2 regions of the Knoellia pratensis genome follow, and region 1 is predicted to be linked to the other one. Evidence: riboswitches for the same ligand, from Rfam matches in the RefSeq annotation. Region 1 holds a riboswitch; the other holds the start of a gene.
What was found. A riboswitch is a leader RNA that binds a small molecule or an ion and turns the genes downstream of it on or off. The one in region 1 is predicted to bind thiamine pyrophosphate.

Region 1 (10,674 bases):
CTTGTTGTAGTAGAGGACCGGCATGGAGGTGTTGAACGGCATCGAGTTCAGCTTCTTGTCGATGCTGTAGTAGCCCGTGATGTTGGGCTGGAGGTCCGAGACGTCGAGCTTGTCGCGGTCGATGAACGACTGCATCGGGATCGTCTGCTTCGCGTCGATCATGAAGCGGCTGCCGATGTCGTAGATCTGGATGACGTCCGGGGTCGACTTGCTCTGGATGGCCGCCTTGTACTTCGTGATGGCGTCGTCGTACTTGCCGGCGTAGGTCGACTTGACCTCGATCTTGCCCTTGTTGGCCGTGTTGAAGTCGGCGACGAGCTTGTCGAGCGCCTCGGCGTTGGTGCCGTCCATGGCGTGCCAGAACGCGACGGTCGTGACACCGCTCGCCTTGTCGAGGACGTCGGCTGCCGGTGCCCCACCGGACGCGCCGCCACCATCGCCCCCGTCTCCATCGCTGCCGCCGCCGCAGGCGGCGAGGAACAGCGACACGGTCGCCAGACCTGCCGGCACGGCATACCGGAGTCGGCGGCCTGTGCCACCTGAGGTTGTTGATTTCATTCGTGCACTCCTTTGCGCATCACTTGACGGCACCCGTGGTGAGACCGCGGACGATGAATCGCTGCCCAAAGATCACGAGCAGCAGGGTGGGGAAGAGGGCGAGCATGACGCCGGCGAGCACCATGCCGGGGGAGTCGGAGTCAGAGCTCTGCAGCTGGCTGATGCCGATCTGGATCGTCTGGTGCTTCGGGTCCTCGGTGGCGAGGAGCGGCCAGAAGTACATGTTCCAGGCCGACAGCGCCGACCAGATGCCGAGCGCCGCAAGGCTGGGACGACTCAGCGGCATGAGGATCGAGAAGAGGAACCGGAAGTGCCCGGCGCCATCAACTCGGGCCGCGTCACGCAGCTCCATCGGGAACGACAGGAAGGACTGGCGGAGCAGGAACGTCCCGAACCCGGTCGCGAGGAACGGCAGGGTCAGACCGGCGATCGTGTCCTTGAGTCCCCACTGCGAGATGAGCAGGTAGTTCGGGATGATGATCGACTCGAACGGGATCATCATCGTCGCCAGGAACACGGCGAACCAGAATCCGCGCCACTTGAGGTTGAGGAAGACGAATGCGTATGCCGCAAGGGCGCTCGTGATCATCTGGCCGATCGTGATGCCCAGGGTCTGCAGGACGCTCGTGAGGTACTGGTTGCCCAGCGGGATGATGTCGAGCGCCTTGGAGTAGTTCTCCGGGTGGACGCCGCTCTTGGGATACAGCGCCGGGGGGAAGCTGTTGGTGTCGCGCTCGCCCATGAGTGAGCCGACGAGCCCGTAGTAGACCGGGAAGAGCACGATGAGGAACAGCACTCCGAGGATGAGGTACGTCCCGATGTTGCCCGGCTTGCGGGGGCTGCGCGTCGGCTTGGACTCTGTTGCCGTCGTCGGCTTCACAGTGGTGTCAGTGCTCATCGGTAGAACACCCGCCTCTCGAGGACCCCGAACTGCAAGGCCGTGATGACGAGGACGATGAGCAGCAGGACCATGGCCTGCGCCGAGGCGTAGCCGTAGTTGCTGTTGTTGTTGGCGAAAGCCTGCTCGTAGATCGAGTAGACGAGCGTCGTCGTGCGGTCCTCGGGCCCACCGACGGTGAGGATCTTGATCTGCCCGAAGCTCTGCAGCGAGTGGATCGTGCCCACGACGATGAGGAAGAACAGCTGCGGGGTGAGCAGCGGCATGACGATGGAGCGCTGGAGCCGCAGCCCGGAGGCCCCGTCGAGCCGGGCGGCCTCCATGACGTCCTCGGGGAGGGCGCCGAGACCGGCCGACAGGACGAGCAGGTTGTAGCCGACCTGCATCCACACCGTCGCGCCCGACACCGACCAGAGCGCGAGGTCGGGGTTGGTCAGCCACTGCACCTTGTCGATCCCGAGGTGGCTGAGGATGCCGTTGAGGACACCCGACGCCGGGTTGAACAGGACGCCGAAGATGACCGAGGCCGTCGCCACCGAGAACGCGAACGGCAGCGCAAAAGCGGTGCGGAAGAACCGCACTCCGCGGATGCGCGACTGGAGGAGCAGGGCGATGACCAACGCGATGGCGATGCTCGGGATGACCGTGAGGAGCGTGAACGCGAACGTCACCCACAGCACCTGGAGGAAGTCCGGGTCACTGAACATCCGCGTGTAGTTGACGAAACCGACGTAGCCGCTCGGGTTGCCGAGGATGTCGGTGCCCTGCACGGACAGCAGGATCGACTTCACGAGCGGCCAGAAGATGAACAGGCCGAACACGACGAGCGCCGGCAGGAGATATCCCACCGCGACCCACCGCTCGCGGCGCCCCTCCGCACCGACGGTGCTGGTGACGGGGTTACTCATCGATCGCCACCCGGGGGCGGTGGGCAGTCAGCGTCACGTCATGTCCTCATCGTTGTGGGCAGTCGGCTTGATGCTAGGCCGCTTCTTCCACTTTCTGACGACATGGGGCCAATCAAGGTCGCTTTTCTCCATAGGGGATTGTCAAGGCTCTGAACTGCGCGTATGCCGTTCGCGCCGGTTACGTTTGACCTCACCATTCGTTTGGCAAGGGGCTGAGCATGATCCGGTTCGACGGCGTGACCAAGAAGTACCCCGACGGCACCGTGGCTGTGGACCACCTGAGCCTCACGGCACCGACCGGCAGGATCACGGTCCTCGTGGGGCCCTCTGGCTGTGGCAAGACGACCTCGCTGCGCATGGTCAACCGGATGATCGAGCCCACCAGCGGGACGATCAGCCTGGATGGCCTGGACACGGCGACGATGAACGAGGCGCAGATGCGCCGCGGCATCGGCTACGTCATCCAGCACGCCGGGCTCTTCCCGCACCGGACCGTCGTCGACAACGTCGGCACTGTGCCGCGCCTCCTCGGTTGGGACAAGAAGGAGACGCTCGAGCGCTCCCGCGACCTGCTCCACCGCGTGGGGTTGGCGCCTGAGCTGGCTGATCGCTATCCGTCGCAGCTCTCCGGTGGTCAGCAGCAACGCGTCGGTGTCGCCCGGGCCCTCGCGGCCGACCCGCCTGTGATGCTCATGGACGAGCCGTTCAGCGCGGTCGACCCCGTCGTGCGCGACCAGCTGCAGGAGGTCTTCCTCGACCTGCAGTCCGAGCTCGGCAAGACGATCATCTTCGTCACCCACGACATCGACGAGGCCATCAAGCTCGGCGACCAGGTGGCGGTACTGCGCGTGGGCGGCACGCTCGCCCAGATCTCCGACCCCGCGTTCCTGCTGGCGCACCCGGTCGATGACTTCGTCGCGGACTTCGTGGGTCGCGACCGCGGCTACCGGTCGCTGCAGTTCCAGCCCGCCCCCAAGCTGCCGCTGGCTGCCGAGCGCACGTTGGTCGTCGGGGAGTCCACGGCCGGGGTGTCCGGTGACTGGGTGCTCGTCGTCGATGACGAGCGTCGGCCGCTGGGCTGGGTGGAGCCGGAGCGCGTCGGCGGTGAGGTGACATCCAAGGCGCTGCACCGCGGTGGCACCGTGGCCCGCGCTTCTGGGTCGTTGCGTGGCGCTCTCGATGCCGCCCTGTCATCACCCTCGCGACGTGGCGTCATCGTCGACGACTCGGGGTCCCTGGTGGGAACGGTGCGCGCCCACGAGGTGCTGTCCCTCATCGAATCGGCTGACCGGCCCGACGTCGACCTGGCGGAGGAGTTCGCGGAGCCCTCCCCATGACCTGGATCAACGACCACTGGAGCGAGATCTTCACGCTGGCGCGCAGCCACGTGTGGCTCGCCGGGGTCCCGCTGGTCCTCGGGTTGCTGATCGCCCTGCCGCTCGGGTGGGCGGCCCGACGCTGGTCGCGGCTCTATCCGGTGCTCATCTCGGCGTCGGGGTTGCTCTACACGATCCCGAGTCTGGCCCTGTTCGTGTTGATGCCGCTGATCCTCGGCACTCGAGTGCTGGATCGCGTCAACGTGGTTGTGGCGATGACGGTCTATACCGTCGCGCTGCTCGTGCGCACCGTGGCTGATGGCCTGGGCTCCGTTCCGGATCCCGTCCTCCAGGCGGCTCGGGCCATGGGCTATCGCGGCTTCCGGCGCTTCTTCGGCATCGAGCTGCCACTCGCCGTGCCGGTCATTGCTGCCGGGCTGCGGGTTGCCGCCGTGAGCAACGTCAGCATCGTCTCGGTCGCTTCACTCATCGGCGTCTCCCAGCTCGGCAACCTGCTCACCGATGGCTATGACCGCTTCATCACGCCGGAGATCGTCATCGGCATCGTCTCGTGCGTCGTCCTCGCGCTCCTCTTCGACGGCGTCATCCTCCTGGGCCAACGACTTCTCACTCCGTGGCTGCGAGCGCAGGGAGGCCGGTCATGATCAACAACATCTTCCAGTGGCTGACCTCGTCGGCAACGTGGTCCGGTGACACCGGTCTGGGTGCTCGTCTCGTGCAGCACATCTGGTACTCCCTGCTCGCCGTCGTCATCGCGGCCGTCATCGCGATCCCGTTGGGTCTGTGGGTCGGTCACACCGGTCGGGCCAAGTGGCTCGTCACCCTGGCCAACTCCCTGCGAGCCGTGCCGACCCTCGGTCTGCTCTTCGCTGTGGCCCTGTGGCTGAGCCCGAAGTTCCAGTCGGACCTCGCCTTCCTCATCCCGAGCATCGTCGTCCTCGTCGTCCTGGTCATCCCGCCGATCCTTTCCGGCGTGTATGCCGGCGTCGAGGCTGTCGATCCCGCCACCCGTGACGCTGCCCGCGGCATGGGTATGCGGGGTTTCGAGGTGGTGCGGCAGGTCGAGATCCCCAACGCCTTGCCGCTCATTCTCTCTGGCCTGCGCTCAGCATTCCTGCAGGTGATCGCCACGGCGACCGTCGCGGCATACGTCGGTCTGGGTGGTTTGGGCCGGTATCTCGTCGACGGGATCAAGACCGGTGACTACGTCTCGACGGCTGGCGGAGCGCTCGTCGTGTCCCTCCTCGCGCTGATCGTTGACGGGATCCTCGCGATCGTGCAGCGTCTCGTCGTCTCGCCCGGGCTCACGGGCGGGCGCAAGGGACGGGCCCTGCGGGGGCGCGCCAGCCCGGATGTCGTCGCGGCCGAGACCGACTCGTTGCCCCAGGCCGGAATGTCGGTGGGCCGTGGTGGAGTTGATCCTGATGCGGCCTGACCTCCGGCGATGTCGCATGCTCGACCTGCCACGACTTGTCCCTGCTTTCACTGCTCAGCTCGTCATTGCCCAGCCCGAACGCACGACCGATCGCACGAGCGATCGCAACCGAAGGACGTCCTCATGAAGCGCATGACTTCCGTACTCGCTCTCACCACCGCTGCGATCCTCGGCCTGTCTGCCTGCGGCGGCGGAGGCGACCCGCTGTCCTCGGACTCGCCTTCCGCAAGCGGTTCAGCAGGTGGCGGCGCCGTCGTCATCGGCTCCGCCGACTTCCCCGAGTCCGAGCTGCTCGCCGAGATCTATGCCGGTGCGCTCAAGGCCAAGGGCATCGACGCCACGACGAAGCCCCGCATCGGCTCGCGCGAGATCTACCTCAAGGCCCTCGAGGACGGCTCCATCCAGGCCATCCCCGAATACACCGGCGCGCTCGGCTTCTTCTACGACAAGAACTTCAAGGAAACCGATCCCGAGAAGGTCTACACCGCGATCCAGTCGCTCATCCCGGCCAAGTTCGCCCTCCTGGAGAAGTCTGCGGCCGAGGACAACGACTCCATCGTCGTCACCAAGGAGACGGCCGACTCCAAGTCGCTCAAGACCATCGACGACCTCAAGGCCGTCGCTGGCGAGCTGTCGCTCGGGGCCCCGCCGGAGTTCAAGGCGCGTCCGCAGGGTGTGCCCGGACTGACGAAGACCTACGGAGTGACGTTCAAGTCCTTCCGTGCGCTCACGGGTCAGGGCCTCGTCCAGGCGCTCAAGAACGGTCAGGTCGACGCGGCCAACATCTTCACCACCGACCCGTCGATCGCCGAGAACGGCTTCGTCTCCCTCGAGGACACCAAGAAGCTCTTCGGCTCGCAGAACATCGTGCCGCTCGTCGCGAAGGACCGCTCCGAGGAGCTGGCGCCGACGCTCAACGCGGTGTCGAAGGCCCTCACGACCGAGGTCATCTCCGGCCTGCTCAAGCAGACGGTGACCGACAAGAAGGACGCCAAGGACGTGGCGGCCGAGTTCCTCAAGTCCAACAACCTGGGCTGATCGCCCCGATACCCGGATCGCCCGAATACGAAATAGTGCCGTGTGCGCTCAGTTGCTCCTTCGTCGCAAACGCACGCACGGCACTATTTCGCATTCCGGCTGAGGTTTGCCGCTGGCTCAGTCGTGGTCGCTCAGCCTGAGTGAGACATGTGTCTGGGGCCAGGCGTGGTTCAGGGGGCCGGGGCCTTGGCCGATGCTGAGTTCGTCGGCGTGCTCGAGGGCGCCCGTGACGTAGTCCTTGGCGGCGCGGACCGCTGAGAGCCAGTCGTCGTGATGTGGGCGGAGGGCGGCGATGGCGGAGCTGAGGGTGCAGCCGGTGCCGTGGGTGTTCGTGGTCGCAACGCGCGGCGCCGACAGGTCAACGGCGTCGGCACCCGGGCCCTCGCTCCACACATCGACCGACTCGCCACCGTCGAGGTGGCCGCCCTTGAGCAGGACCCGACGAGCCCCGAGGCCGTGCAGTGCTCTTGCCTGAGTGCGCAGATCGGCAACATCGACGGCCCCATCGGTGCCGAGCAGGACAGCCGCTTCTGGAGCGTTGGGTGTGATGACGTCGACGTGTGGGATGAGTTCGAGCAGGGCACTGACCGCGTCGTCGGCGAGCAGGCGTGAGCCCGCGCTCGAGACCATGACGGGGTCGAGGACGGTCGGCACTCCCACGAGTGCTGGGTGCTCGCGGATCACGCGGGTCACGGCGTCGACGACCTCGGCGTTGGCGAGCATCCCGATCTTCACGGCGTCGATCCTGACGTCGGCCAGGAGGGTCTCGAGCTGCTCCGCGACAAAGGCCGCGGGCACGGCATGGACCCCCGTCACTCCGGTGGTCGACTGCGCCGTCAGCGCCGTGATGACGCACGTGCCGTAGGCGCCCAATGCGGCGAAGGTCTTGAGGTCGGCCTGGATGCCGGCACCACCAGAGGGGTCGCTTCCGGCGATCGAGAGGACCACGGTCTGGGGTGAATTGCCCTGTCTCGCAACGGCATACGCATCACTGGCCGCTTCTGCGGGAACGGGTCGGGCGGAGGGCGACATGGCGCAAACCTAATGGGGACGCTACGGTGGGCGCACCCCACGGGGGCCCGAGCACGGGCTGAGATCGGACTGATGCTGTCCGGACCGTCTGAACCTGTCCGGATCATGCCGGCGAAGGAAGAGGAGGCGCCTCCGTGCGTACCCATCACCCGTCCGAAGTCCACCCGCAGCATCGCGTGACCACCGTCGGCGATGGCGACATCGTCGTCCCCGTGACGGCGATCAGCCTGGCCGCCAGCCCGGACGGCAGCCCGAACGAGGACGTTCTCGTCTATCGCACGGCCGGCCCGGGTGGCGACCCCGAGGTGGGGCTGCCCTCGGCTCGCGCCGAGTGGATCGCGGCGCGCGGTGACGTCGAGACGTATGACGGGAGGCCGCGCGACCTCGCTGACGACGGGCGTGCCGCGATGCGTCGTGGTGAGGCGAGCAGCCTCTGGCGGGGCGAGGTGAGGGCGCCACTGCGATCTTCAGACGGGGCGAACGTCACCCAGATGCACTACGCACGGCGGGGCGAGATCACCGCGGAGATGCGGTTCGTCGCGCTGCGTGAGGGCTGCAGCGTCGAGCTGGTCCGCGACGAGGTGGCGTCCGGCCGCGCCATCATCCCGGCCAACATCAACCACCCCGAGTCCGAGCCGATGATCATCGGGCGGGCGTTCCTCACGAAGATCAACGCCAACATCGGCAACTCGGCCGTGACCTCCTCGATCGCGCAGGAGGTCGACAAGCTCACCTGGGCCACGCGCTGGGGTGCCGACACCGTCATGGATCTGTCCACCGGCGACGACATCCACACGACCCGTGAGTGGATCATCCGCAACAGCCCCGTGCCCATCGGCACCGTGCCGATCTACCAGGCGCTCGAGAAGGTCGACGGTGAGGCATCTGCTCTCACGTGGGATGTGTTCCGGGACACCGTGATCGAGCAGTGTGAGCAGGGCGTGGACTACATGACGATCCACGCGGGGGTGCGGCTGGCGTTCGTGCCACTGACTGCCGACCGGGTCACCGGGATCGTGTCGCGCGGTGGGTCGATCATGGCCGGTTGGTGCCTGGCGCACCACGAGGAGTCGTTCCTCTACACGCACTTCGACGAGCTGTGCGAGATCTTCGCGCGCTACGACGTGGCCTTCAGCCTGGGCGACGGGCTGCGTCCCGGGTCGATCGCCGACGCCAACGACGAGGCCCAGCTGGCCGAGCTGCGCACTCTTGGCGAGCTGACCCAGCGGGCGTGGGCGCACGACGTGCAGGTCATGGTCGAGGGGCCCGGTCACGTCCCGCTGCACCTCGTCAAGGAGAACGTCGACCTCGAGCAGGACTGGTGCCACGGCGCGCCGTTCTACACGCTCGGGCCGCTCGTCACCGACATCGCGCCGGGCTACGACCACATCACCTCGGCGATCGGCGCGGCGACGATCGCGCAGCATGGAACGGCCATGCTCTGCTATGTCACACCCAAAGAGCACCTCGGTCTGCCCAACCGTGATGACGTCAAGACCGGCGTGATCACCTACAAGATCGCCGCCCATGCCGCAGACCTCGCCAAGGGTCACCCGGGAGCGCGCGTGCGTGATGACGCGCTGAGCAAGGCCCGGTTCGAGTTCCGTTGGCACGACCAGTTCGCCTTGTCCCTGGACCCGGAGACGGCGATGGCGTTCCACGACGAGACGCTGCCTGCCGAGCCCGCCAAGACGGCGCACTTCTGCTCGATGTGCGGCCCCAAGTTCTGTTCGATGCGCATCAGCCAGGACATTCGTGACGCGTATGGTTCCGCGGCCCAGCAACGCGAGGTCGTGGAGCAGGGCATGGCGGAGAAGTCACGCCAGTTCGTCGAGCTCGGGTCGAGTGTCTACCTGCCCGAAGGTCCTCACAGCGTCGAGAGCGTCGAGAGCGTCGAGAGCGTCGAGGTGGCGCGGTGAGCACGGCGACGTTGCCCCCTGAAGGGCGGGCGGCGGTCCGGGCTGGTGTCATCGGCAACTACGTCGACCAGTTCAACATCTTCCTGCCCGTCGTCGCCCTCGCACCCGCTCTGGCGACGCTCGCGGGACCGCACGCCGGGGTGACCGGTGGCGCCCTCGTCATCGTGGCGACTCTCCTCGGCCGCCCGGTGGGATCGATGATCTTCGGCCGCGTCTCCGACCGTCTCGGTCGCACAGCCACGACGAAGATCGCCATCGCGGGAACAGCGGCCACCAGCTTTGCGATCGCCGCAGTTCCCGACCACGGCTCCATCGGTGCGTGGGCGATCACCGTCGTCATCGCGCTGAGGTTCGTTGCCGGGGCCTTCCTCGCTGGTGAGTACACCTCGGCCATCCCGCTCGCCATGGAGTGGTCGCGGCCTCGCCGTCGCGGACTGGTGTCCGGGCTGATCATGTCGATGGCGCCCTCGGCTCAGGCGACCATCGCCTTCGCCACGGCCGGTCTCATCGCCGTGTTGGGACTGCCCGCCTACGCGGCGTGGGGCTGGCGCGTCACCTTTGTCATCGGTGGCGCGGCGAGTCTGGCGCTGCTGGCCTACTACTCGTCGAAGGTGACCGACGCCCCCGACGTCGTGCGCGGTCGCGAGGTGGCCAGGGTGGTCGACAACACGAGGTCCTGTGGTCTGCGAGGTGTCCTCGGTGGTACCCACGCCGGGGCGTTCTGGCAGGTGTTCGGGCTCATGACCGGCCTGTGGCTCATGACCAACATGGTCGTCATCGTCCTCGCCGGGCGGCTCGCTCGTGAACTGGGACTCACCGGTGGTGAGGTGGGCGTCGTCATGGGTGTCGCGGCCATCGCCCAGGCGGTCGTCATGGCCGTCACCGGTCACGTGTCGAGCCTGCTGGGCCGTCGCCGGTTCTTCGTCATCTGGGGCGGGGTGGCCGCAGTGGCCGCGCCAGTGCTGTGGATGGGCACCATCGCCACCCAGGTCATCCCCGTCATCGTGGGCACCGCCCTCCTCCAGATTCTCACCGTCTGTGGCTACGGACCGGTGGGCGCCTACCTGTGCGAACGCTTCCCGGCACACGTCCGCTCAACCGGCTACGGAACGGCATACTCGCTGTCCATCGTCGGGCCTGCGCTCTGGCCGTTCTGGCTGCCGCAGCTCGAGCGCCTTCTCGGTCACAACGGGTCCGTCATGGCCGTCCTCGTCACGGGTGGACTGTTTGTTGCCGGGTGGGGTGCCGTCGGGCCACGGCTGTCACCCGAGGATCTCGACCTACCGGCTGAGGCGGGGGCCCGCGAGCCGTACCCGGAGTCCACGACAGGTCCGGACTCTCACGCTGCGGTGCCGGAGGAGGGAACGAACCCCGCGAAGCCCGTGACCATCGGCGTCGGTGGCTGAGGCGCTGCGGGCCGAGATCGCCGGGTCAGTGGCGGCCGTCCGTTCGCAGCTGCCCCTCGTCCTCGGAATCTCCGGTACAGCGACCCAGGGGCTCGTCGCGGACGGGCTCCTGGCTGCCGGTGCCAGACCGATGCTCACGGCGA
Region 2 (10,674 bases), 820 kb from region 1:
GGCCGGAGAGCGGCTGCCACCCCGGCGGTGACGTGACACCGCCGGCCGTGATGAGCCGACTCGTGGAGGCATCCGTCAGCGCCGCCCGCGCGGCGACCGAGGCGCAGGCGCCCGGTCGTCTCGACGCTGTCCGCGTCGAGGTCAAGGGCCTCGCAGGTGATCGCACGATGAGCACGACAGGGCCCCAGGGGATCCCCATCGACATCGTCGTGGCATCGAGCCACGCCGAGCTCTTGGGCCTGCTCGTGGTGACACCCGTCCACCCCACCGTGCTCGGGGCCGAGAACACCCTCGCGAGCGCGGACCTCAGCGGCGGCATCCGTCGAGCCCTGAAGCGTCGGTTTCCGGACGGGCCGACGGGCACACCCTGGGTGGTCACCGCGACCGGCGCAGCCGGAGACATCAGCACCCGGTTCAGCCGTCGGGATCGCGAACCGCGCGAGATCGACCGGCTGGGCGACGTGGTTGCCGATGCCGCCTCCGGGGCGATCAAGGACGCCCTGCTCGCCCACACTGCGGGATCCGCCGTCGCGTCTGCCGACACCCCAGACGCCTCGGTGGCGACCCGGACCGTGACGCTCATGGTCAAGCAGGGAGACGACCCTGACGGCGCCCTCCTGAGCAGTGCACCCGGCCCGGACCTGGCAGTGCGGGACAAGAGGCTCCTTCACGTCCTTCGTCAGGGGCACGAGATCGCCACCCACCGCGCCGCCCGGCACCCAGCGACGATCTCCATCGAGATCGCCGTCGCCCACGTGTCCGGTGTGACCTTCGCGGCCGTGCCCGCAGAGCTCTTCCTCGCCCTCGGCACCGAGATCCGACGCCGGGCGCCGGTTCCGGAGCAGACCGTGGTGCTGGGCTACACGAACGGCTACCTGGGCTATCTGCCCACACGCGATTCCGACGTCGGCTACGAGGTGCTGGTCAGCCCCGTCGCCGCCGGGAGCGGAGAGCAGGTCGTCGATGTGGCTGTCGAGCTCGCCCACCGCACCCACGAAACCAACGATCAGGAGCAGTCCCTTGTCTGAGCTGGAGTACGCGAACGTCGCACGGTCGGTCGTCGATGACGTCATCACGAGCCAGATGGAGGCCGTGCTCGCCGCTGCACAGCTGATGGCCGCCAGTATTCGCGACGGAGGGGTGGTCCAGGCCTACGGGACGGGGCACTCCCGCATCGTCGCGCTCGAGCTGGCGGCACGAGCCGGCGGACTCGCGTCGGTGGGAATGCTCAGCGTCAAGGATCTCGTCATGTTCGGAGGCGTCGACCCCACCTCGATCCTCGACCCGACCTACGAGAGAGAGCCCGGGCTGGCGGCTCGCATCTATGAGCTCGCCCGGCCGCAGCCCACCGACCTGTTCGTCATCGCGTCCAACTCCGGCATCAACGCCGCAATCGTGGAGATGGCATCTCTCGTCAAGGCCAACGGGCACCCTCTGGTCGCGATCACGTCGATGAGCCACACCCGCGGCGTGGCGTCACGCGACGACTCTGGTCGGCGTTTGGCCGACCTCGCCGACGTCGGGATCGACAACCGTGCGCCGCGAGGCGATGCCACGATCCAGCTCGACGGCGGGCAGCGAATCGGGGCGGTGTCATCGCTGACGGGCGTCCTCATCGCCCAGCTGCTGACCGAAGCCACGTGCAGAGCCCTCGAGGAGATCAGCGCGCCGGTGCCGGTCTACCTCTCGGCCAACACGCCCCTCGGCGACGCACACAACGCCAGCCTGTACTCGATGTACGGCGCGCGGATCCGCCCCATCGAGCCGTAAGACGCGACCCCGCAAAGAGCCGCACGACAGCCTGCCTCCCTCGTTCCGAAGCGCACGTCGGGCATCCTTGACCGGTCACGAGTTGGCAACAGACGCAACCTCCAACCCGCCCAGCGCGTCATGATCCGTGAGGCATCTCGAACGCGACAGAGGGGAACGACGTGTCAGGGAGTGTCCGGCGGGGTGTGGCGAGTGTGTCGGTTGCGGCAGCGCTGGCAGTGGGGCTGAGCGCCTGCGGGCCGACGCCTGAGCAACCCCAGGCGGGATCGTCGGTGAGCAGGGCGACGCAGCCCGCGCGCACGGCCAGCACGGACCAGTCCACGCCCACGCCCGTGATCACGCCCTTGGTGACCCCCACGACGCCCGCGACCCCCGCGACTTTGCCCCCGGTCACGCTCACACCGCGACCGAGCTCGGCCCAGCCGGCCCCCTCGACGACGCCGAAGGTGAAGCCGACCCAGAGCGTGCCGGCCAAGACGGAGCCGTCGAAGCCCCCCACGCCCGTCCGGACCGATCTGCGGATCGGCGACCGCGGCCCCAAGGTGCTCGCCCTCCAGCAGCGGCTCAGCGCCCTCGGCTACTGGCTCGGCGAGCCCGACGGGCACTACGGTTCCCTCACCCGTCAGGCGGTGTGGGCCCTACAGAAGAGCGCGGGCCTGTCGCGGGACGGCAACGTCGGACCCGCGACGCAGAAGGCCCTGGCCAACGGCGTCCGGCCGAGCACGAACCTCTCGGGCAACGGGATCGACATCAACCTCAAGCGCCAGATCCTCATGATCGTGCGGGGTGGCGAGGTCAAGTACATCCTCAACACGAGCACCGGGGGCGGCTACGAGTACGAGACCAAGAAAGGCAACACCGCGACCGCGCGAACGCCCAAGGGCACGTTCACGGTCTACTACACCGTCGATGGCTCCGATGAGGGCTTCCTCGGGACCATGTGGCGGCCGCGCTACTTCCACGGCGGGTATGCCGTGCACGGGTCGCCGTCGATCCCGGCCCACCCGGCCTCGCACGGCTGCGCCCGCGTGAGCAACTCCGCGATGAACATGATCTGGGCGCGTGACCTCATGCCGAAGGGCTCGACCGTCCTCGTGCGCTGACCGGACCTTCAGGCGACCGAAAGGTCAGCGGGACAGAACGGCCTCACGCGGCAGGGTCTCGCGGGCACGCGACCACGGAATCGTCGCGAGCAGGCTCAGGAGACCCGTGACCGCGAAGGCCAGAGCGAAGCTCCCGGAGTCGACGAGGGCACCGGCGATGATCGGCCCGATGATCGCGCCGGCATCGGCAGACATCTGGAACGCCGCGAGCGCCGGACCGCCGTTGCGGTCCCGCCCGATGACGTCGGCCATGCTCGCCTGCTGCGACGGGTTGAGCGCACCCGAGCCGATCCCGGCGACGATGGACAGGGCGACGAGGACGGGGAAGGTCGTCGCGAAGCCGGTGGCGATGGTCGCGACCCCAGCCACCGCGAGGCCGCCGATGATGAAGGGTCTGCGGCCGACGGTGTCGCTGAGGCGTCCGGCGACATTCATGCCGATGGCGTTGCCCCCGGCATAGATCGCGAGGACGGCACCGGCCAGCCACGGCTCCTTGCCGATGTTGGCCGCGACGAAGAGCGGGATGATCGCGTTGCGCACCCCGAAGTTGGCCCACCCGTTGGCGAAGCCGGAGACCAGACCCGCGCGGAAGGCGCTGTCCTGCCACCCTTCTCGCGCGGTCATGACCGGGAGCACGGGTGCGTCGGGAGCGGGACGCAGGGCGTGGCCGTTGATGAAGATCGCGACGAGAGCCGCAGCGAGGACGAGCGCGGCGGCATACGCAAGGAAAGGCACTCGCAGACCGAGGCCGCCGAGGGCGCCACCGACGGCAGGACCACCGATGCCGCCGATGAGGAACGCCGAGCCGTAGGCCGAGGACACCCGGCCACGGATCGACGGTGGGGCGAGACGCACCATGAGCGCCGTGGCCGAGACGGTGAACATCACCGAGCCGATGCCCCCGAGACCGCGGAAGACGACGAGCTGCCAGTAGGAGTGCGCAAACGCCGTGGCCGCCGTCGACGCCGCAACGATGAGGAGGCCGGCGAGGTAGATCGGGCGTTCACCCAGGCGGACGATGAGGGCGCCACCCGCAGGAGCGAAGACCAGCCGGAAGAACGCGAAGACGCTGACCACGACCGCGCTCGCGGTGGCGCCGACCCCGAAGCTCTGCGCGAACTGCGGCAGGACGGGCGTGATGAGGCCGAAGCCGAGCGCGATGACGAACGCGGAGGCGACGAGCACCCAGATCTCGCGCGGGATGCGGACACGCTCAACCGGCGCGGGAGTGGGGGTGGTCATGGCAGGGACAAGTATGCCGCGCCCCTCCGACATTCCCCCGCCCCCGTTTCATGTCCCTAACTCACCAATTGGACGGTTGCGGACGTTGAAGTCTCCACGTCCCTAACCGTCCAATTGGGTGAGCTAGGGACGGGCGAGGAGAGCGGCGGCGATGGGGACCAGTGACGCCAGGACGACCACGGTGTCGGCCAGTCGCCAGGGTGCGGTGGCGAACCAGGCGCGCCTCGACGCCGACGCGAAGCCACGCGCGTCCATCGCGACAGCCAGGTCGGCCGCCATCCACAGCGTCCGCACCAACAGTCCGAACGTCACGGTCGCGAGGTCACGCACCATCGCCACGGGCCGACGCGGGTCCATGCCGAGCCCGCGCACCCGCCGGGCCAGCGAGATCTCCGACCACACCGCCCCGAACGTGTGCACCCGCTGCAGGGCCGCGGCGAGGGCGACGACGGGACGGGCCGGCATGCGCAGGCGTTGGGCGAGGTGGTCGCCGAGCCGGTCCGGGTCGACGAACGGCAGGAGCACCGCTGACGGCAGCACGATGATGAGCACGCGCAGAGCCGCGGTGAACGCCGTCGTCGTGTCGTGCCCACCGAGCAGCCACGTCGACCAGCCGACAGAGAGCCCACCGAGCACTCCGGGCAGCAGCCGCAACACCACGCGACGCAGCCGACCCGTCGGACGGGCACCCGCACCGGGGGCGGACAGAGCCATGCAGGCCAGCACCACCTGGACGGCGAGCACCAGGAGCGAGGTGCGCCAGTGCCCGGGGATGATGCCGGCCGGGATCGCCACGAGTGCGCCGAGCATCAGGGCGAGAGGACCTGCCCGTCCGGCGAGCACGCGACGCGGCTCCGGGGGCGGCGGCTCCTTGGGCGGCGTCGCGAGCTCGACGACATGGTCTGAGCGCTTGATGAGCGCCTCGTCGTGCGTGGAGACGAGGACCGCTCCCCCGGCTGCGCGATAGGAGTCGAGGAGGCCGACGACGGCGGCCCACGTGTGCCGGTCCTGGCCCACCGTGGGCTCATCCGCCAGCAACAGCGGCGGTTGGTGAAGAATCGCCGAGGCGATGGCGAGGCGGCGCTGCTCCCCGCCGGAGAGCTCGCGCGGGTCGGCACCCTCGAGGTGGCTGAGGCCGAGAGCCATCAGCAGAGCGTGGGCCTCGACGACGCGTTCGGCCGACTCCTCGCCCAACGCGTGGCTCGCGACGAGCACCTCGTCGAGGACGGTGCGCCCGATGATCGTCGAGCTGGACCACTGCGGCACCCAACCGACGTGGGCGGCGAGATCGCGGGTCGAGAGGTCGGCGACCGGCGACCCTGCGGCATCGATCGAGCCCAGCCTCGGCTTCAACGCCCCGGCGAAGCCCAGCAGCACCGTCGACTTGCCCGAGCCACTCGGCCCGACCAGGGCGGTGGCCGTGCTGGCTACTGGGGTCAGCGCCACATCCAGCCGGGCCGCGGTCTGCGTGCGCGAGGATCCGTCCAGCAGTCGAGTCGTGCGTTCGATCGTCAGCGGGGTCGCCGTGACCTGCTCCGTCCGACGGCTCGACGCCCTGGCCACCAGGGCGCCGGACGCCAGGGGGGTGGGCGGTGGCGCGTCGGGCACCCAGATACCCAGGTCGAGCAGCCGCTGCCGCTCGCGGGCGAGCACCTCGTGCACCAACCCGTCGGCGACGAGGACCCCGTCGGCGTCGAGGACGAGCATCCGGTCGACGAGGTCGACCCACGGTCCGAGGACGTGCTCGACGACGACCGTCGTGATCGGGTATGCCGCGAGCGCACCTTCCACACTTGCCCTCACCTGGGCGGCGTGGCCCGGATCGAGCATGGCCGTGGGTTCGTCGAGCAGGAGCACGCTTGGCGCGAGGGCCAGCGCACCCGCGAGAGCCAACCGCTGCGTCTCGCCCCCGGACAGGGCGCCCGTCGGGGTGTCGAGGGGCAGGCCCAGTCCCACCGCAGCCACAGCGGCACGGATGGCGGGCGGCATGCCGGCACGCGGCATACCCACGTTCTCGAGACCGAACGCGACGTCGCGCCCGATCGAGGAGGCGACCACCCCGGCACCCGGCTCCTGGAGGACGAGCCCGACCTCACCGGCGCGCGACCCCGGGCTATGACCGTCGATGGCCACCGAGCCCGACAGCTCACCGGCGTCAGCGGTCTCGAGGAGACCGGCGATCGCCCGCAGCAACGTCGACTTGCCCGAGCCACTCGGACCCACGAGCAGCACGCGTTGGCCCGGGGTGATGGACAGCGAGATCTCGCGCAGGACGGGTTCGCGCCGACCGTACGGCCGCCACGTCACCCCCTCGAGGGTGACGTGGCCGCCCACCACACGGTCAGCGCCGTCGACGGTGCCGGCCCCTCCACCGGCGCCGGCGTCGTGCGCGATCACGTCAGACAGCGCGGTTCTCGCGGTGCTCCTGGCCGGGAGGGAACGCGTTGAGCGCGCCAGCCGCTGCCAGGGCCCGGGTGAGCAACCACCCACCACCACCGGCGACGACCGCGCCCGAGACGGCAAGGACACCGGCGTAGGCGAGCTTCCACGCGAAGGACCAGTCCTGGATCCACGTGAACGACTCGTAGAACGCGGCGAACGGACCCGCCATGGCACCCGCGAGCATGGCCGCCGCGATGCCGAAGAGCCGGTAGCCGAGGAGCGCGAAGACGAGCTCCGTGCCCAGGCCCTGGACGATGCCCGACACGAGCGTCGTCGCGCCCCATTCCGTGCCGGGGATCATCGAGACGAGCGCCGCCACGACCTCGCAGAGGAGAGCCGCACCGGGGCGACGCACGACGAGACCGCCGACGACTCCGGCGAGGAACCACGGCCCGGCGAAGAGCCCACCGAGCGGGGCGAACCCGAACGTGATGGCGCTCAGCGGCCCGTTGTAGAACACGCCCCAACCCCAGAACGCGATACCGAGGGCCGCGCCGAGGAAGGTGATCGTGAGGATGTCGACGGTCCGCCACCCCATGAGGGGGCGGGTCGCGAGGATGCTTCGGGCGCGCAGGAGTCCGCCGCCCGGGTTCGTGCCTGTCGTGTTGTTGGTGTTGCTGGAGTCGGCGGTGGCCGGCTCCGTGGTGTGTGTTGCCATGAAATTTTCTCCCGTGGTCTCCGGCGCAGGGCCGTTGGATACCTCGGGGAGGTGACCAGTCGGCACACACGCCGTGTGCCGCTCAGTCACCTGAGACTCGACTCCCTACGCCGGTGCGAACCGGATCAGGTGTGAGGGTCTGCGGTTGCCCGCACTCTCAGCGCGTGGTGCGCTCCCCTGTCGTTTGACGATGGTCACCCTACTCCCCGGCTGTGGCAGGGTGGAACGAGAGAGGAGCCCGTCTTTTGCGCGGGCACCGCAACCGTCAAGGAGTGACCGTGGGCAGCACCGTGTGGAAGATCATCGGAACCGGCTCGGCGATCCTGGCTGGTCTCGCCGCGACCAAGGTGGCCGACCAGATCTGGCAGAAGGCCGGTCAGGACAAGGCCATCGACCCCAAGGACCCCGACTCGCCCTTCGCGGCCGCGTTGGCGTATGCCGCCCTCACCGGTCTCGCGGCCGGTGTCGCTCGCACGCTGGCGACCCGCAAGGCAGCGCAGTTCTACGCGAAGTCCGCCGGTCACAAGCCGGCGGAGATCACTGACCGCGACCTCTGAGTTGTTCCTGGGTCGCGTTGGCCGTGGGTTGGCGCCCCAGGGGCCTGTAGGGGTGTTCGTGTGGGTCGATAACCCATAGGTGTGTAGCCCAACACCTATGGGTTATCGACCCTCACGACGTACACACCCTCGGCCGACGTCGGCATCGGGCTTGCCTGTGGACAACTCGACGCCAGTCCACGCGGACCCCGCCATCGTGGTGCCATGAAGCGTGACACCACGGTCTCCACGACGGCGCGAGAGATTCTCCGCCGCGCCCGCAGGCAGCAGGGACTCACTCAGGCGGAGCTGGCCGAGCGCGCGGGCGTGAGCCAGACCGTCGTCGCCCGATACGAGGCACGTCAGCAGCAGCCGACAGTCGCTGCCCTGGAGCGGCTCGTCGCGGCCTGCGGCTGCGATCTCGAGTGGATTGTCCGGCACGCGAGCGACCCGGCCGATGCGGGCGGTGCCGTGGGGAAGGCATCCCATGCGCGCTTCCCAGGACCGATCGGGCGCAGGCTCACCGCACGGTTGGAGGAGGTTCTCACCCTGCTCACCTCGGCGGGCGGCGCCGATCCGCGCCTCTATGGTGGCGTCGCAGACGGGACAGAGGCCATCGACTGTCGAGTCCTCATCGGGGTCACCGTGCCGCCCGGGGCGGACAGGCTGCCGCTGATGGCGGCCTCGGGGCACATTGGACTACTCCTCGGGGCCCCCGTCCGCGTCCTGTCGCACGCGGACGTGGCGGCCTACGGCTACGACGACGAAGGCACACCCCTCGTCTCGGACACGGCGCGGGCGATGGGGACACCGGCGCGATAGGCGAGGTGCAGGTGGCTCGGCGCGTCGAGCACGGCGAGGTCGGCGGGTCCGCCCACGGCGACCCGACCGATGTCGTTGCGGCGCAGCGCCTTGGCCGACCCGGCGGTGGCCGCCCACACGGCCTCGCCCGGCGTCATCCCCATCTCGCGCACGGCCAGCGCGATGACGAACGGCATCGAGCTCGAGTAGCACGTGCCCGGGTTGCAGTCGGTCGCCAGCGCGATGGAGACGCCGGCGTCAAGCAGCTTGCGGGCATCCGGATAGGGCGAGCGCGTCGAGAACTCCACTCCGGGGAGCAGGGTCGCGACGGTGGTCGCGGCCGAACCCACCAGGGCGTCGATGTCGGCGTCGGAGAGGTAGGTGCAGTGGTCGACGCTCGCGGCGCCGAGCTCGACCGCGAGCTGCACACCCGGACCGTGGCCGAGCTGGTTGCCGTGGACCCGCAGACCGAGACCGGCCTCGCGGGCGGCCGCCAGGACGGCCCGGGACTCGTCCTCGGTGAAGGCGTGGGGTGAGTTCGGCTCGCAGAAGACGTCGGCCCACTTCGCGTAGGGCGCGCAGGCTTCCAGCATCGGTCCCGTGACGAGATCCAGGTATGCCGCCCGCTCCCCACGCGCCTCCGGTGGCACGACGTGCGCGCCGAGAAACGTTGTCTCCGTGGTGAACTCGCTCGCGATGCTGAGGGATCGGGCTTCGTCCTCGACGGTGAGGCCGTAGCCACTCTTGATCTCGACCGTCGTCGTGCCCTGGTCGCGCATCTCTCGGACTCGTTGGCCCACGAGCTCACGGAGGCGATCGTCGGAAGCGGCACGGGTCGCAGCGACCGAGACGCCGATGCCTCCTCCGTCGTAGCGCTCCCCCGTCATGCGCGCCGCGAACTCCGCCGACCGGTCACCGTCGAAGACCAGGTGGCTATGGCTGTCGACGAACCCGGGGGAGACTGCTCGGCCCTCGAGGTCGACCCTACGGTCGGCGTCGGGGGCAGCTGCGGAGTCGCCGATCCAGGCGATGCGGCCGTCCTCGACCACGACGGCTGCTCCGGTTCGCAGCCCGAGTCCGGCGTCGCCGCTGCCATCGCACGTGACGAGCTCCCCGATCCCCGTGATCACCACGGTGCCTCCGGGGTCGGGCAGGCTCACGGGGCGCTCCGCACGGCGACGATCGCCTCGGCGACGACGTCATCGACGGGTCCGAGCGGGTGGACCCCGTTGGACACGATCCGTCGACCGCCGACGACGACGTCGGTGACGTCCGCTCCGGTGGCGCCGAAGATGATCTGGGCTGGGGCGACGCCACCGGTGCGGCGACTGTCGGTGCGCACTGCCACGACGTCAGCGAGGGCGCCGACGGCGATGCGGCCACCGTCCCAGCCGAGGCTGCGGTAGCCCGCCGAGGTCCCCATCTCGAGCAGCTGCGCCATGCCGAACCGTCCACGCTCATGGCTCTTGAGCCGCTCGTGCATCTCGATGCCGCGCATCTCCTCGAAGGGGTCGATGACCGCGTGCTGGTCGGAGCCGAGACTGATCGGCACATCCCGCTCCGCCAGCTCACACCCCGGACCGATGCCATCGGCGAGGTCGCGCTCGGTGGTCGGGCAGAAGCAGGCACCAGCGCCCGATCGCCCCATGAGGTCGAGGTCGACCTCGGACATGTGGGTGGCGTGGACGGCGGTGAAGCCCTCCCGCAGCAGCCCGGTGTCGGTGAGGTGCTCGACCGGGCTGGCGCCATAGACGAGCTGGGTCGTGAGGTTCTCACCCATCTGCTCGCTCACGTGGGCGTGCACGGGCCGGTTGCCGACGACCGTGGCGAACTCCGCGAGCTGGTCCCCGGTCAGGGCGCGCACCGAGTGGGCAGCCGCCCCGATCCGCACCATTGGGGTGTCCTGCAACGCCTCCACGCGCTCGGCCCAGGCCTGCACGGACCCGTCGGAGAAGCGGGTCTGCACCTCGTCGAGTGGCAGGTGGCCGCCCGAGTCGAGCCCACCGGACAGGTAGCAGGTGTCGAGGAGCGTGAGCCGGATCCCGGCCTCCTCGGCCGCGGCGATGAGGGCCGAGCCCATCGCGTTGGGGTCGTCATAGGGCTTCCCGCCGGGCCCGTGGTG

Region 2: linked by a shared signal. The riboswitch ahead of ACFQRE_RS04170 (ECF transporter S component) and the one ahead of thiC (phosphomethylpyrimidine synthase ThiC) in region 1 are both predicted to bind thiamine pyrophosphate.

What each region holds. Positions count from the first base shown of each region.
Region 1 is NZ_JBHTDJ010000001.1:65,349-76,022, reverse strand. Features, by position in the region: gene ACFQRE_RS00355 (ABC transporter substrate-binding protein) at 1-558, opposite strand, end outside; gene ACFQRE_RS00350 (carbohydrate ABC transporter permease) at 578-1,456, opposite strand; gene ACFQRE_RS00345 (carbohydrate ABC transporter permease) at 1,453-2,364, opposite strand; gene ACFQRE_RS00340 (ABC transporter ATP-binding protein) at 2,583-3,701, shown strand; gene ACFQRE_RS00335 (ABC transporter permease) at 3,698-4,345, shown strand; gene ACFQRE_RS00330 (ABC transporter permease) at 4,342-5,136, shown strand; gene ACFQRE_RS00325 (ABC transporter substrate-binding protein) at 5,260-6,174, shown strand; gene thiD (bifunctional hydroxymethylpyrimidine kinase/phosphomethylpyrimidine kinase) at 6,292-7,206, opposite strand; TPP riboswitch at 7,236-7,343, shown strand; gene thiC (phosphomethylpyrimidine synthase ThiC) at 7,341-9,125, shown strand; gene ACFQRE_RS00310 (MFS transporter) at 9,122-10,531, shown strand; gene ACFQRE_RS00305 (hydroxyethylthiazole kinase) at 10,524-10,674, shown strand, end outside.
Region 2 is NZ_JBHTDJ010000001.1:885,058-895,731, reverse strand. Features, by position in the region: gene ACFQRE_RS04200 (hypothetical protein) at 1-1,028, shown strand, start outside; gene ACFQRE_RS04195 (sugar isomerase domain-containing protein) at 1,021-1,770, shown strand; gene ACFQRE_RS04190 (hypothetical protein) at 1,889-2,245, opposite strand; gene ACFQRE_RS04185 (L,D-transpeptidase family protein) at 2,217-2,873, shown strand; gene ACFQRE_RS04180 (MFS transporter) at 2,898-4,115, opposite strand; gene ACFQRE_RS04175 (ATP-binding cassette domain-containing protein) at 4,239-6,512, opposite strand; gene ACFQRE_RS04170 (ECF transporter S component) at 6,514-7,215, opposite strand; TPP riboswitch at 7,301-7,404, opposite strand; gene ACFQRE_RS04165 (DUF4235 domain-containing protein) at 7,494-7,772, shown strand; gene ACFQRE_RS04160 (helix-turn-helix domain-containing protein) at 7,977-8,573, shown strand; gene hutI (imidazolonepropionase) at 8,507-9,712, opposite strand; gene ACFQRE_RS04150 (formimidoylglutamate deiminase) at 9,709-10,674, opposite strand, start outside.